Regions from separate parts of the Neobacillus terrisolis genome, predicted to be linked through region 4. Evidence: riboswitches for the same ligand, from Rfam matches in the RefSeq annotation. Region 4 holds a riboswitch; each other region holds the start of a gene.

Region 1 (3,214 bases), on a different contig from region 4:
TTACGAATTTCTTTATCATTTTCAAAATAGTAAAAATAGTCGATTTTGAAAACGATTCAGGTATTTCTAACAATTTTGTAACATATACATTTTAACCCTGTCTTTTCGACGCGTCAAGAAAACGTATTCAAAAATTTGTTGAAAAATAATTTTTTTTAGAATAATTTGTTATTCGAAAAATTCAGATTTTTACACCTTGCGATAAATTTTTCCTTATTCTCTTATCGATTTTAAAATATTATTCGGCAAATTTTGTGATGATTAAAAATTCAATAATCACTTGAACTGGATTAAAAACTCATGACTGTTTTTATTGAAAATGTATATAATAGAGCTAGAGAAAGAGGGGAGACCATTGAGTGAACTTACAATACAAGAAAAATTAATCCAAAAGGAGACTCTCTCTGTCCCAATCTTTGGATATAACCTTATTCGTGAGGATTTACTTCAAGATTTACTTGGCAAAGATACTCCTGAGCTTCTATATTGGGCTGGAAAGAGAATAGCACGTAAGTACCCGTTAAATACAAGCGACGAGATCACCGCATTTTTTCATCAAGCTGGCTGGGGAACACTGACCATTAAATCAGAATCAAAACAAGAAAAACTTTTTGAGTTACAAAGTGATGTCATTACTGAACGTCTGAACAGTTATCCTGACAGCACCTTTCATCTTGAAGCTGGCTTTTTGGCACAACAAACGGAGCACCAAAAAGGGGTTTTATCAGAGGCATTTGAACATCCGCGTAAAAAGGGCGCAAAAGTTCAATTTACTGTGAAGTGGGATTTAAAAGACAAAATTGAAGACTGATTAATGGATTGGGCTGACTCGACCGAGTCAGCCCGATTTTTTTAACGATACTCAGACAAAAGGAGTGCTTCCGATAGCTGAAATGCACGATGAAGCGAGTTTACTGCAGGAATCATTTGCTTTTCTGAAACGACGGCTGAAACTTTAATTTCGGATGTACTAACCATTTTGACCTCTATATTATTTGAAGCTAACACTTCAAACATTTCGGCTGCAACGCCTGGATTTGAGATCATGCCTGATCCGACAATAGAAACCTTTGCCAGCTCTTGCTCCGACTCGATTCTTTCATATCCAAGTGTTTCTTTTACTGCGGACAAAACGGATAGGGTCTCTTCTAAATCTGAGCTTTTTATTGAAAAAGATAGATTAGCCCCATTTCCTTCAATTGTACTTTGAATGATAATATCTACATTGATCCGGTTTGTTGCCAATGTTGTAAAAATAGTTGAAAGACTCTTCAATGAATTTGGTAACCCAATAACAGATACTCTTGTAATTTCATCCTCAAATGCTACGCCACGGACAACTAAGTTTTGCTCCACTGATACTTCCTCCTCAATGATTGTTCCCGATTCCCTTACCAAACTTGAACGAACTTCAAGCGGGACTTGATAGTTTTTTGCATATTCTACTGCACGTGGATGCAAGACCCCGGCACCGAGGTTTGCTAACTCCAGCATTTCATCATAAGAGACTGACGCTAATTTTCGAGCATCCTTAATAAAACGCGGATCGGTCGTAAATACTCCTGTTACGTCTGTATATATATCACATTTATCCGCTTTAAGAGCAGCGGCCAATGCTACCGCTGTTGTATCGGAGCCGCCTCTCCCTAAAGTGGTAATTTCTCCGTCAATTGTTACTCCCTGAAAACCTGCGACAATCACTATTTTTTCTTCATTTAAATTCTTCTTGATTTTCTCGGTCTCGATGTCCATGATTCTGGCACTGCTATGAACCGATTCTGTAATGATTCCTGCTTGCCATCCCGTATAGGAGATTGCTTCATATCCTTTTTCCTGTAAGGCAATAGACAGCAAAGCGATGGTAGTTTGTTCACCCGTTGTCAGCAGCATATCCATTTCACGCTTGCTCGGGTTTTTGGAAATTTCCTTGGCCATGCTGACAAGGTGATCGGTTGTTTTCCCCATTGCAGAAACAACCACGACAACGCCATTTCCCCTGTTTTTTTCTTCAATTACACGGTCGGCAACGTTTAAAATACGCTCAATGCTTCCAACTGAGGTTCCGCCAAATTTTTGTACAATAAGCCCCACGTTTTCTCCTTCTTTCTACGAAAATTATCCTTCTTTGTTTGACTGCTTTTTCATAGAACCCTTTTCAAGGCAAAAGAAAAAGCAATGAGAATCATATCTCATTGCTGTGAAAACGTTTAAAAACATATACGTAACCACAGTGAGATAGCTCTCCAAGACATGAGTCTTGACAGTCCTAGCACTTATTCAATGCAGAACCAGCAAAAAAAGCAATGAGTACTTCTTTCACTTCGGCGAACTTTCCTTTCAAAGCTTTTCCTTGAAGCTCATTCTTCTCCAAGCTTTTACTGATAAAGTTCGCACCTCTATCTTCACTTTAACGCTCTAAAGTGTCGATCATTAAGTTTTTAACATTATAGCATGTGTAAATATTATTTAGCAATACTAAGAATTTAATTTTTCTAAAAGCTCTTCCGCAACATTTGCAGGAATACCTAGGGAAACAATTTGTTCGATACTGGCTTCTTTCATTTTTTTCACTGACCCGAAGCTTTTTAACAAAAGCTTCTTTCGTTTTTCACCGATACCCTGGATATCATCAAGCAAGGATTGAAACGCATTCTTTCCTCTAAGCTGACGATGAAAGGTAATGGCGAAACGGTGAACCTCGTCTTGAATGCGCTGCAATAAATAGAACTCTTGACTATTTCGGGCAAGTGGAACAATTTGCAGCGGATTTCCAAATAAAAGCTGGGATGTCTTATGCTTGTCATCTTTAACAAGACCGCTGATCGGAATATCAAGCCCAAGTTCATTTTCTAAAACATCTCGCACTGCTTCAACATGCCCTTTTCCACCATCAATTATGATTAAATCCGGCAGAGGAAGATTTTCCTTAAGAACTCTCGAATATCTTCTTCTCGTAACTTCTCGCATTGATTCATAATCGTCTGGACCGGTTACTGATTTTATCTTATATTTTCTGTATTCGTTTTTCTTCGGTTTCCCGTCAATAAAAACAACAAGTGCAGACACGGGATCTGTTCCTTGAATATTAGAATTATCAAAGGCTTCTATTCGATGAGGAGTAAAAATCCCCATCGTCTCCCCTAAATTTTCCACTGCCAGGATTGTCCTTTGCTCATCCCGTTCAATTAACGAAAACTTTTCCTTCAACGCGATC
Region 2 (3,214 bases), on a different contig from region 4:
GTGGCGTTGAAAAAGGCAAGTTAGTAGCCGGATTTAAAGTTGATGCTGTTGATACAACCGGTGCTGGAGATGCTTTTAACGGTGGATTTGCCCATGCAATAAGTAAAGGGAATTCTGTGGTCGATGCAATGGTTTATGCCAATAGTGTGGCGGCTCTTTCGGTAACAAAAATTGGTACCGCACCAGCCATGCCATATAAACAAGATGTTGAAAACTTTTTAAAAGAGAAAGGTCTGTTGATTACATGAGCGGGATAAATAGAATTATTGACCATACATTATTAATGGCAACTGCCACTTCGGCTCAAGTAATACAACTTTGTAATGAAGCAAAGGAATACCAATTTGCATCAGTATGTATTCCTCCGAATTATGTGTCACTTGCCAGTAGTCAGCTAGCGGAAAGCGATGTGAAAGTTTGTACAGTCATCGGGTTCCCGCTTGGCTATAACAATACTAGTGTAAAGATTTTTGAAGCGAAAAAGGCCATTGCCGAGGGTGCAGAGGAACTTGACTACGTTTTAAATATCGCTCAATTAAAAAACGGTAACTTTGAGGCGATCGAGGTTGAGATGCAAGAATTCGCTGAATTAAAAAAGGATCATCCAGATTTAATCATTAAAGTTATTCTTGAGACCTGTTATTTAACTAAGGAAGAGATCGTTCAAGTTTGTCGACTGGCTAAACAGGCAGGAATTGACTTTGTAAAAACCTCAACAGGCTTTGGAACAGGTGGGGCAACGATTGAAGATGTACAATTAATGCGCCAAACTGTTGGAACAAAAATTGGTGTAAAAGCCTCTGGTGGAGTTCGGACAATTAAAGACGCTGAGGTGATGATTAAAGCAGGTGCTAACCGGATTGGAACGAGCAATGGGGTTGGAATAGTTAGCGGTAATAGAAGTGTTGAAAGCAATTATTAATATTAATAAGAAGGGAAGTCCTAAAACAGGATTTCCTTTTCTTATGGAAATTCCTTGAGTCGTTATTTTATCAAAGTAATAAATGGATTTAATTCCTCTGGAAACATCAGGTTATTGACATTTTTTACGGCAAACTTTATAGTTATGATGTTCTATTAATATAATATTTTTGCCCTCATCCTAACCGATGAGGTAGAGGTCGCGATTTTGATTAGTAAAGTAACGGAGATATAGAGATATCGATGAACTTACTTGAAAGGGAAAATCGCCGAAGCATTCTTAGAGTCTCTAACAACGAATGCTGGGGCTGTTTCCGAATAGGAACAGAACTGTCACGAATGCCATAACCTTGTGCATTTGTGTTGAGCTATCTTCATGGAAGGTTTGATGCGGTTAAATAGAGACTGCCCGCGAGAATTCGTTGGCTTTTTTTATTGAAATTTTGCGCTCCTTCCTACAAATATGAAAAGGAGTTTTTTTATGAGTCAAGGAAATTCAACAGCACGTGTTTTAGTCAGGCCGGAAACTCCAGCTGAACAACCACAGTTGCAGCGTGGTTTACAAGCTCGTCATTTAACAATGATTTCGATTGGTGGAGCCATCGGAACTGGTTTATTTTTAGCAAGTGGATCTGCCATTCATACAGCGGGGCCAGGAGGCGCATTACTTGCCTATGCCATAATTGGTGTAATGGTATACTTCTTGATGACAAGTCTTGGTGAATTGGCTGCGTACATGCCGGAAGCAGGTTCATTTAGCACGTATGCAACAAGATTTGTTGATCCAGCTTTAGGGTTTGCGCTTGGCTGGAATTATTGGTATAACTGGGCGATTACGGTTGCGGCAGAATTAGTTGCCGGGGCACTTATTGTGAAATTCTGGTTACCGGAAAGCTCTTCACTTTTGTGGAGTGCTGTATTCTTAGCGGTTATGTTCGGTTTGAATTATTTATCAGTTAAAGGCTTTGGTGAGTCTGAATACTGGTTTGCACTTATTAAAGTTGTTACGATTATTCTCTTTTTATCTGTTGGTTTATTAATGATTTTTGGAGTGTTTACTGGTAAGGCGGTAGGGTTTTCAAACTTTACTTTAGGTGACGGTCCATTCCACGGTGGATTTTTCACGATGATTGGTATCTTCATGGTAGCCGGGTTCTCGTTCCAAGGTACTGAGTTGCTTGGGGTTGCAGCAGGGGAAAGTGAAGATCCGGGACGTAATGTTCCACGTGCAGTCAAACAAGTATTTTGGCGAATTCTGTTATTCTATATTTTAGCGATCTTTGTAATTGGGATGTTGATTCCATTTACACTGGAAGACCTTGCAAGCGGCGATGTAACAAAGAGCCCGTTTACGTTAATTTTTGAGCGTGCTGGTTTTGCGTTTGCTGCTTCTGCGATGAATGCTGTTATTTTAACATCTGTTCTTTCAGCGGGTAACTCAGGAATGTACGCATCTACTCGTATGCTTTGGAATTTGGCTAAGGAAGGAAAGGCACCGAAGTTTTTAGCGAAAGTGGATGGACGCGGTGTTCCTGTTAATGCCTTGATTGTCACAGCAGCAGTTGGACTTGTAGCCTTTTTTGGTTCATTACTGGGAGATGGTGCGGTTTATATCTGGTTATTGAACGCATCTGGTATGTCCGGATTTATTGTATGGTTAGGAATTGCGGTCAGCCACTATCGTTTCCGTAAAGCTTTTGCGTTACAAGGACGCAGCTTAAGTGAGCTTCCTTACCGTGCTAAGTGGTTCCCGTTTGGTCCGATTTTTGCCTTCGTATTATGTGCATTTGTAGTCTTAGGTCAAAACTATTCTGCCTTCTTAGGTGACAAAATTGACTGGTACGGAGTAATGGTTTCATATATCGGCTTACCATTGTTTATTGCAGTGTGGTTAGGCTATAAATTTGTGAAGAAAACAAAAGTAATCCCTCTTCATGAGTGCGATTTAACGCCTACGCTAAAAAAATAAGTTATCTATCATTAACAATAAAAGAGTAAACAATAAAAGACATCTAAGAACAGAGCAAAGTCATCTGCTTCTCAGATGTCTTTTTTCTTTACCGCATTAAAGCGGCGGGGGACAGTCCCCCACCTCTTTAATGCGATAAAGGGGAAGGGGTATTTGTAGGCAGTGGATGGGTTTTTTTATATAATAATTGGTAGAGGGGAAAATGACCGAAATGGCCGATCTAATCCGAAGACAATGTTTATGTCTACGTCTTAAGTCCTAGTTGTGATTAAGGTTGCGGTCTATAGGAAATGGACGTCTATTGGTGTATTCTTAAACAAAAGA
Region 3 (3,214 bases), on a different contig from region 4:
TTAAGAAAATCGAGCACCTTAAGGTCGATTCCAATCGTTGTACTAGATTCTATGTTTTTTGCCGATAAGTCGATTAATTTGCTGTTTAGCTTGTCTTTTATTCTCGTTAACTCTTTTATTTCATGATCAATTTTTTTGTATTTTTCCTTATATAATGATTGATAAAATGGATCTTCTTGATAATTGGCCAATTTGCCAAAGTTTTTATATAGAAAAAACAATTTTATCTCATTTAAATGAAAGCCCAGCGCTTTAAATTCAATTATTAATTCAAGGTCTGTTTGACAGCGGTTATCGAAAAAGTACTGCCCACCCTTTTTCTCAGGAACGATCAACCCTAAATCCATATAATGCCTAATTGTGTCCACACTTACTTCGTTTGATTTGGCAAACTTTCCGATTCTCATCGTCTCATCACCAGCACCTTTTAATGCACTTTTAAGTTTATTATAGCGCTCCTGTTTAGACAGAACCATTCACTTTTGTGTGGGCTAACAAAAAAGTAGTCGGCTCGGAATCCGAACTACTTTTTCCCACTTTATATGCTTGTTAATGAAAGCTGGTCCTCAGGTAGGGCCTTAAGTGATCCATCTTCATTGAGAACAGAACGCCATGTATAAAGCGGTTCATAGCCAAGTATTTCCTTAGCCTTATCAATGGCCATAAGCGTTTCATGTCCGTTAACATCCCTCTTTAACGTAACCTTTGGGAAGTATTTTTTAGCTAAATCCTGACTAAGGTCGGGCATAATGGTATCTGGGGCTGTGATATGGAATACTTGATTTCCTAAATTCTTTTTTTCCAACGCCAGAAGACAGGCCCTTGCAGCATCCCTTACGTCACAATATGCCCATGCGTTTTGCTTCTGAATGTCTTTTTCGGTTTCCGTCCAATGCATTCTTGGAATTTTTTCATATTCGTCCGGCTCATAGCAATTGGCAAACCGAAGCGCAACCACTTCCGTTTTAGTCAGTTTATGAAACATACCGGACAGCTGTTCTGTAAGGAGCTTGACCATCGCATAAGACGATCTAACATTGGTAGGATGCTCTTCATCAACTGGCAGGTAACTAAGCTGCTCTTGCACAAACGGATACCCTAATACTGTTTCGCTGGAGGCCCATACAAGCTTTTGGATTTTTAAATCCTTACATGCCTCAAGGATATTAAAATTAACAAGCATGTTGTTTTCAAATATCGCTTGTGACGTATTCCTTATATCGGTTGGAATATTAGCAAGATGAACGACTGCATCGCATCCCATCAACAGTTGAATGACCTGCCCGTAATCGCGCAATTCCGCCTGGATAAATTTTTTCGATGCAGATTCCTCGCGCAATTTGCGGTCCGAAGCGGTAACATCATGTCCTGCTTCTAAAATCGTTCTTACGGTCCAGCGGCCGATTTTTCCTGCTGCTCCTGTTATGACTACTTTCACCACTTCCAGCTCCTTTTTTCAAAATTAAAAATGTCTCTTCAAATTATTACACCTTTGTTAGATTTCCCCTTTGCTATTGTTTTATAGGAGGAGTTTAAATAGAAAATATTGGTGGAAGGGATTGGATTGTTGATTTCGTTTCCTCCCAACTTTTTCAAAATATAGTGAAATTCTCTTGAACATAGATGAAGTTTCGTGTTATATTACAAGAAATTAATATTTTCTTACTTCAATACCATTTGAAGTGAGGATAGAGGCGCAAAGACCATAAGTAAGTAATTTGAGGATGATGAGATCCAGTGACAATTGCGGAAAGGGGAATTTGCCGAAGCTTCAAAGACCTCATTGTTCTTGAAGCTGGGTCTGCTATTGAATAAATGCAGAACTGTCATATAGGTAATCTATATGGAGGGCTATCTCACGCATGGGAACGATTTTTTATTTGTTTCTATTGCAGCAGCGAGCCTCGTTGCTGCTTTTTTGCGCTTTTTGAATAGCCTTATCCCTCTAATTTTCAAAAAATTATGTAAAGGATGAGGAAATATGACTTTTGGGCAAGTACTAACTGCGATGGTAACACCTTTTGATCAAAATGGTGATATTGACTTTAATGCAACGAGAATACTCGTTAATCATTTAATTAATACTGGTACAGACGCAATCGTCGTTGCCGGAACAACAGGCGAATCTCCAACTCTAACTTCTGAGGAAAAAGTCGCTTTGTTTAAATTTGTTGTTGAGGTTGTTAATGGCAGAGTTCCTGTCATTGCTGGAACGGGATCCAATAACACTAGGGCTTCAATCAGCTTAACGAGACAAGCGGAGGAAGTTGGTGTAGACGGTATTATGCTCGTTGCACCATACTACAACAAGCCATGTCAAGAAGGGATGTATCAGCATTTTAAAGCGATTGCTGAAGCTACCTCTTTGCCGGTAATGCTTTATAATATTCCAGGACGAAGTGTCGTAAACATTTCTGTTGAGACCGTTGTTCGTCTTTCTGAAATCAATAATATTGTCGCAATTAAAGAAGCTAGCGGGAACTTGGACGCGATAGCCCAAATTATCGAGAGAACTCCAAGTGATTTTGTACTGTACAGTGGTGATGATGGCTTAACCATACCAGTATTGTCCATCGGCGGTGCAGGCGTTGTTTCCGTTGCTTCCCATATCATTGGGAATGAAATGCAACAGATGGTCAATAGTTTTAAAAATGGTCAACTTCAGGAAGCGGCTGAAGCACATCGTGCCCTGCTCCCAATTATGAAGGCCCTATTTGCAGCACCAAACCCAAGTCCGGTGAAAGCGGCTTTAAATATGAAAGGTATCCAAGTTGGCGGAGTTCGTTTACCGTTGATTCCATTGACTGAGGAAGAAACTCGTGTGCTTGAACGTGTTTTAGAGCTTGGAAAAGTGGAAGTTTTTAATTAATAGATGTATATATAAAGGCTGCTTAATCCCATGTGTTTTGTGTTTTGGGGTTGGCAGCCTTTTTTGGTTTTTGGACTTAAGTCTTTGTGGGTTGGTGTTGACTGGTTTGTTGGTTCCGGTGAGGAATTTATGTTAATGAGAACCTTCTATTGGCCATTTTGGTGCTTTTGGACCGGACTTTTGGACAGTGAGAACCTTCTATTGGCCACTTTGTTGCTTTCAGACTGGACTTTTGGCCAGTGAAAACCTTCTATTGGCCATTTTGTTGCTTTCGAACAGTACTTTTGGCCAGTGAGAGCTTTCTATTGGCCATTTTATGGCTTTCGAACAGGACTTTTGGCCAGT
Region 4 (3,214 bases):
GGTGTGTTGAATGGGTAAATGGGTGTCAGCAACTGAAAAGCGCAGTTTTCTTAAATGGTTTTTGGACAATCAGCAGCTGAAACGGAAGGAAGCACGTAAAGTTATAGAATTTATCATTCATCATTTCCATATACTTGAAAATGCTCAGTTCACGGAGAAAATTATGCTTGATCGAAAAACGATTGTGATTTCAAGCGTAGGTTCGGATGAACCTGGTTTTGTGTATTACTTTCAACAACGTAAATCAGAGGAAGTACCGACTGCGATTGGAGATTTGATGATGAATCCCTCAGAAAAAGTGAATCTCATTTTTCATTTTAGAGGAAAGATGGAAAATTACCGTTATTTACAACTGATTGAACAACCCGCTATAGAAAATATTAAACAGTATGCTCAATTTCAGAAGTATGAAAAAGAAGTAAACGACCTTATTGAGAAAATTTCGCTAGATTACGAGATAGCCCTTGTTAAAAAACAGATTGATGAAGCCCTGGATCAGAAAGATGAGGAATTATTTAAAAGCTTAACAGGCAGGCTGAAGGAGCTTGATGTAAAAAGCGAAAGAATCATAGGTGTGGCCCCTTCGTTACCTTGATTTCCTCAACCGGAAGAAATCACAGGGACGGTTCTCATGTGTTCAAGTTGTTGACGAAACAACAAGGACGACTCTTTTTGAAGATACTTTTAATGGAAAATATGAATAAAAATCCCTGTTATTTGTTGGTAATTTTTATATAATAGGTTTAGAGAGGAGTGCTCAGTCTTTCTGTAGTGCTCCATTTTTATTTTTAATAAGAGATGGGAGAGAAATTTCAGTGTCAAATGAAAATGAGGGGTTCTTTGATAAAGACAAACAAACAGAGCCAAGACGGAAGGTTGAACGGAAAGAAGGAGAACCGACTGCTGCCTTTAAAGGGGCATCATGGGCAGCGCTGATTGTTGGGGTAGCGGCATATCTTATCGGTTTATTTAATGCCGCGATGCAGCTGAACGAAAAAGGCTACTATTTTGCAGTTTTAGTGTTCGGGCTTTATTCAGCGGTGTCATTGCAGAAAGCGGTTCGGGATAAGGAAGAAGGTATTCAGGTTACGAGCATTTATTATGGAATCAGCTGGTTTGCATTGATTGTTTCGATTTCCTTGATGGCAATCGGGTTATATAATGCCGGAAGTATTGTATTAAGCGAAAAAGGGTTTTATGGAATGGCCTTTGTGCTTAGTGTATTTGCTGCCATAACGGTACAAAAAAATATTCGCGATACCCAGCGTGCTAGAGAACGAGATTAAGTGAAACAAGGGGACGGTTCTTGTGGCACCAAAAGGTGCACAAGAACCGTCCCCTTGCACCCACAAGCCCCCCCTGTTCACCTTGACAGTTATTATGATCTATTTTAGAATATATTAGAATAATAATTGAATAGACCTCACTTTTTGCTTGTGGGGTAGAGGCGCGATATTTAACAGTCTTTAGTGGAGCCGGAGAGGCAATGATACTAAGGAGAAGGAAATGTCGCCGAAGCTTGTAATATCTCCAATATTACTGGCTGGGTCTGCAGTTAAGAACTGCAGGACTGTCTCAATAAACTTCCCGGTTTATTGAGTTGTGCTATCTCATTTGGGAAAAACGAGGATTTAGGGCTACTTATAAATATAAGACCTGAGTTCATCGCTCAGGTCTTTTTTGTATATAAAAAGCACCTGTAGAAATGAACTAGCACACTCGCTTCGAGGCAGTCGAAACATATTTTAAGGCTTGGAAACTATATTTATTTTAAAAAAGGAGAGTATCATTATGGTGAAAAAATTATCATTATTACTAGCTATGTCTCTGGCAGCTATCATTCTATTAGCAGGCTGTGGTTCTTCTGAAAAATCAGGTGAATCTTCAAAAAAAGAAGCGGATACGTTTAAAGTGGGTCTTGAAGCCGGATATGCCCCTTTCAACTGGACTCAAATGGATGATTCCAATGGTGGAGTGAAAATTGACGGCAATGCGGAATATGCTGGCGGATATGATGTTGAAATCGCTAAAAAAATTGCTGAAGGTTTAGGAAAAGAGTTAGTTATTGTGAAAACGGAATGGGATGGACTTGTACCATCATTAACTTCTGGAAAAATCGATGCGATTATCGCAGGTATGTCACCAACAGCAGAGCGTAAAGAGACGATTGATTTCTCAGACAACTACTATAAATCAGATTTAATTATGGTTGTGAAAAAAGGCGGAAAGTACGAAGGCGCTAAATCGATTCAAGATTTTAGTGGCGCAAAAATCACGGCCCAATTAAACACATTTCACTACTCCGTTATCGATCAAATTAAAGGTGTGAAAAAAGAGCCGGCAATGGATAACTTCCCGGCAATGCGCGTTGCTCTTGAATCAGGTGTTATTGATGGCTATGTTTCTGAACGTCCAGAAGGCGTGAGTGCTTCATCGGCAAACGATAACTTTGCGATGGTAGAATTTACCGAAGGCTTTAAAACATCTGATGATGATACAGCAATCGCAGTTGGTGTGGCAAAAGGTAGTGCTTTTACGAAAAAAATTAACGAAATTTTAGCTGGAATATCTGAAGAAGAGCGTCAAGAAATTATGGACAATGCCATTAAGAATCAACCGGCAGCGAAATAAGGAAGATATGAAACCGAGTGTATGTGATGCATTCGGTTTCATAAATGTAGGAGGATAAAAATGAGCTTAGAGTGGATCATCAAAATTGTCTCAGAAAATGGGCCAATGTTTCTTCGTGGAGCCGGTATAACACTCGTCATCGCCATCGTTGGGACCATCATTGGCTCAATCATTGGTTTATTGATTGGGGTAATCCGAACGATTCCAATACCTGAACGAGGAATAAAGAAAATATTTTTAAAAATCATAAATGCGATTCTGTTTGCCTATATTGAGTTTTTCCGCGGCACGCCGATGATTGTGCAAGCGATGGTTATATATTATGGTTCGGCATTGGCCTTTGGCTATGATATGGACCGCTTTTACGCAGCCATCTTTATCGTATCGATTAACACAGGGGCATACATGTCCGAAATTGTCCGCGGCGGGATTGTTTCCATTGATAAGGGGCAGTTTGAAGCGGCGCAAGCGATCGGGATGAACCATTTTCAAACGATGTTTACAATCATCATTCCACAGGTTATCCGTAATATTTTACCAGCAACAGGGAATGAGTTTGTTATCAATATTAAGGATACGTCGG

Evidence for each region. Region 4 has a riboswitch for lysine ahead of ACI48O_RS09795 (transporter substrate-binding domain-containing protein). Riboswitches for the same ligand answer to the same signal wherever they lie in the genome.
Region 1: linked by a shared signal. The riboswitch ahead of ACI48O_RS08070 (aspartate kinase) and the one ahead of ACI48O_RS09795 (transporter substrate-binding domain-containing protein) in region 4 are both predicted to bind lysine.
Region 2: linked by a shared signal. The riboswitch ahead of ACI48O_RS15145 (amino acid permease) and the one ahead of ACI48O_RS09795 (transporter substrate-binding domain-containing protein) in region 4 are both predicted to bind lysine.
Region 3: linked by a shared signal. The riboswitch ahead of dapA (4-hydroxy-tetrahydrodipicolinate synthase) and the one ahead of ACI48O_RS09795 (transporter substrate-binding domain-containing protein) in region 4 are both predicted to bind lysine.

What each region holds. Positions count from the first base shown of each region.
Region 1 is NZ_JBKFGH010000011.1:172,238-175,451, reverse strand. It holds gene ACI48O_RS08075 (YslB family protein) at 356-811, shown strand; gene ACI48O_RS08070 (aspartate kinase) at 853-2,091, opposite strand; lysine riboswitch at 2,229-2,407, opposite strand; gene uvrC (excinuclease ABC subunit UvrC) at 2,476-3,214, opposite strand, start outside.
Region 2 is NZ_JBKFGH010000024.1:6,554-9,767, reverse strand. It holds gene rbsK (ribokinase) at 1-248, shown strand, start outside; gene deoC (deoxyribose-phosphate aldolase) at 245-922, shown strand; lysine riboswitch at 1,108-1,300, shown strand; gene ACI48O_RS15145 (amino acid permease) at 1,502-2,890, shown strand.
Region 3 is NZ_JBKFGH010000027.1:135,044-138,257, forward strand. It holds gene ACI48O_RS17140 (MerR family transcriptional regulator) at 1-407, opposite strand, end outside; gene ACI48O_RS17145 (NAD-dependent epimerase/dehydratase family protein) at 539-1,438, opposite strand; lysine riboswitch at 1,682-1,862, shown strand; gene dapA (4-hydroxy-tetrahydrodipicolinate synthase) at 1,982-2,869, shown strand.
Region 4 is NZ_JBKFGH010000013.1:262,947-266,160, forward strand. It holds gene ACI48O_RS09785 (YpiB family protein) at 11-595, shown strand; gene yiaA (inner membrane protein YiaA) at 816-1,286, shown strand; lysine riboswitch at 1,435-1,616, shown strand; gene ACI48O_RS09795 (transporter substrate-binding domain-containing protein) at 1,792-2,631, shown strand; gene ACI48O_RS09800 (amino acid ABC transporter permease) at 2,692-3,214, shown strand, end outside.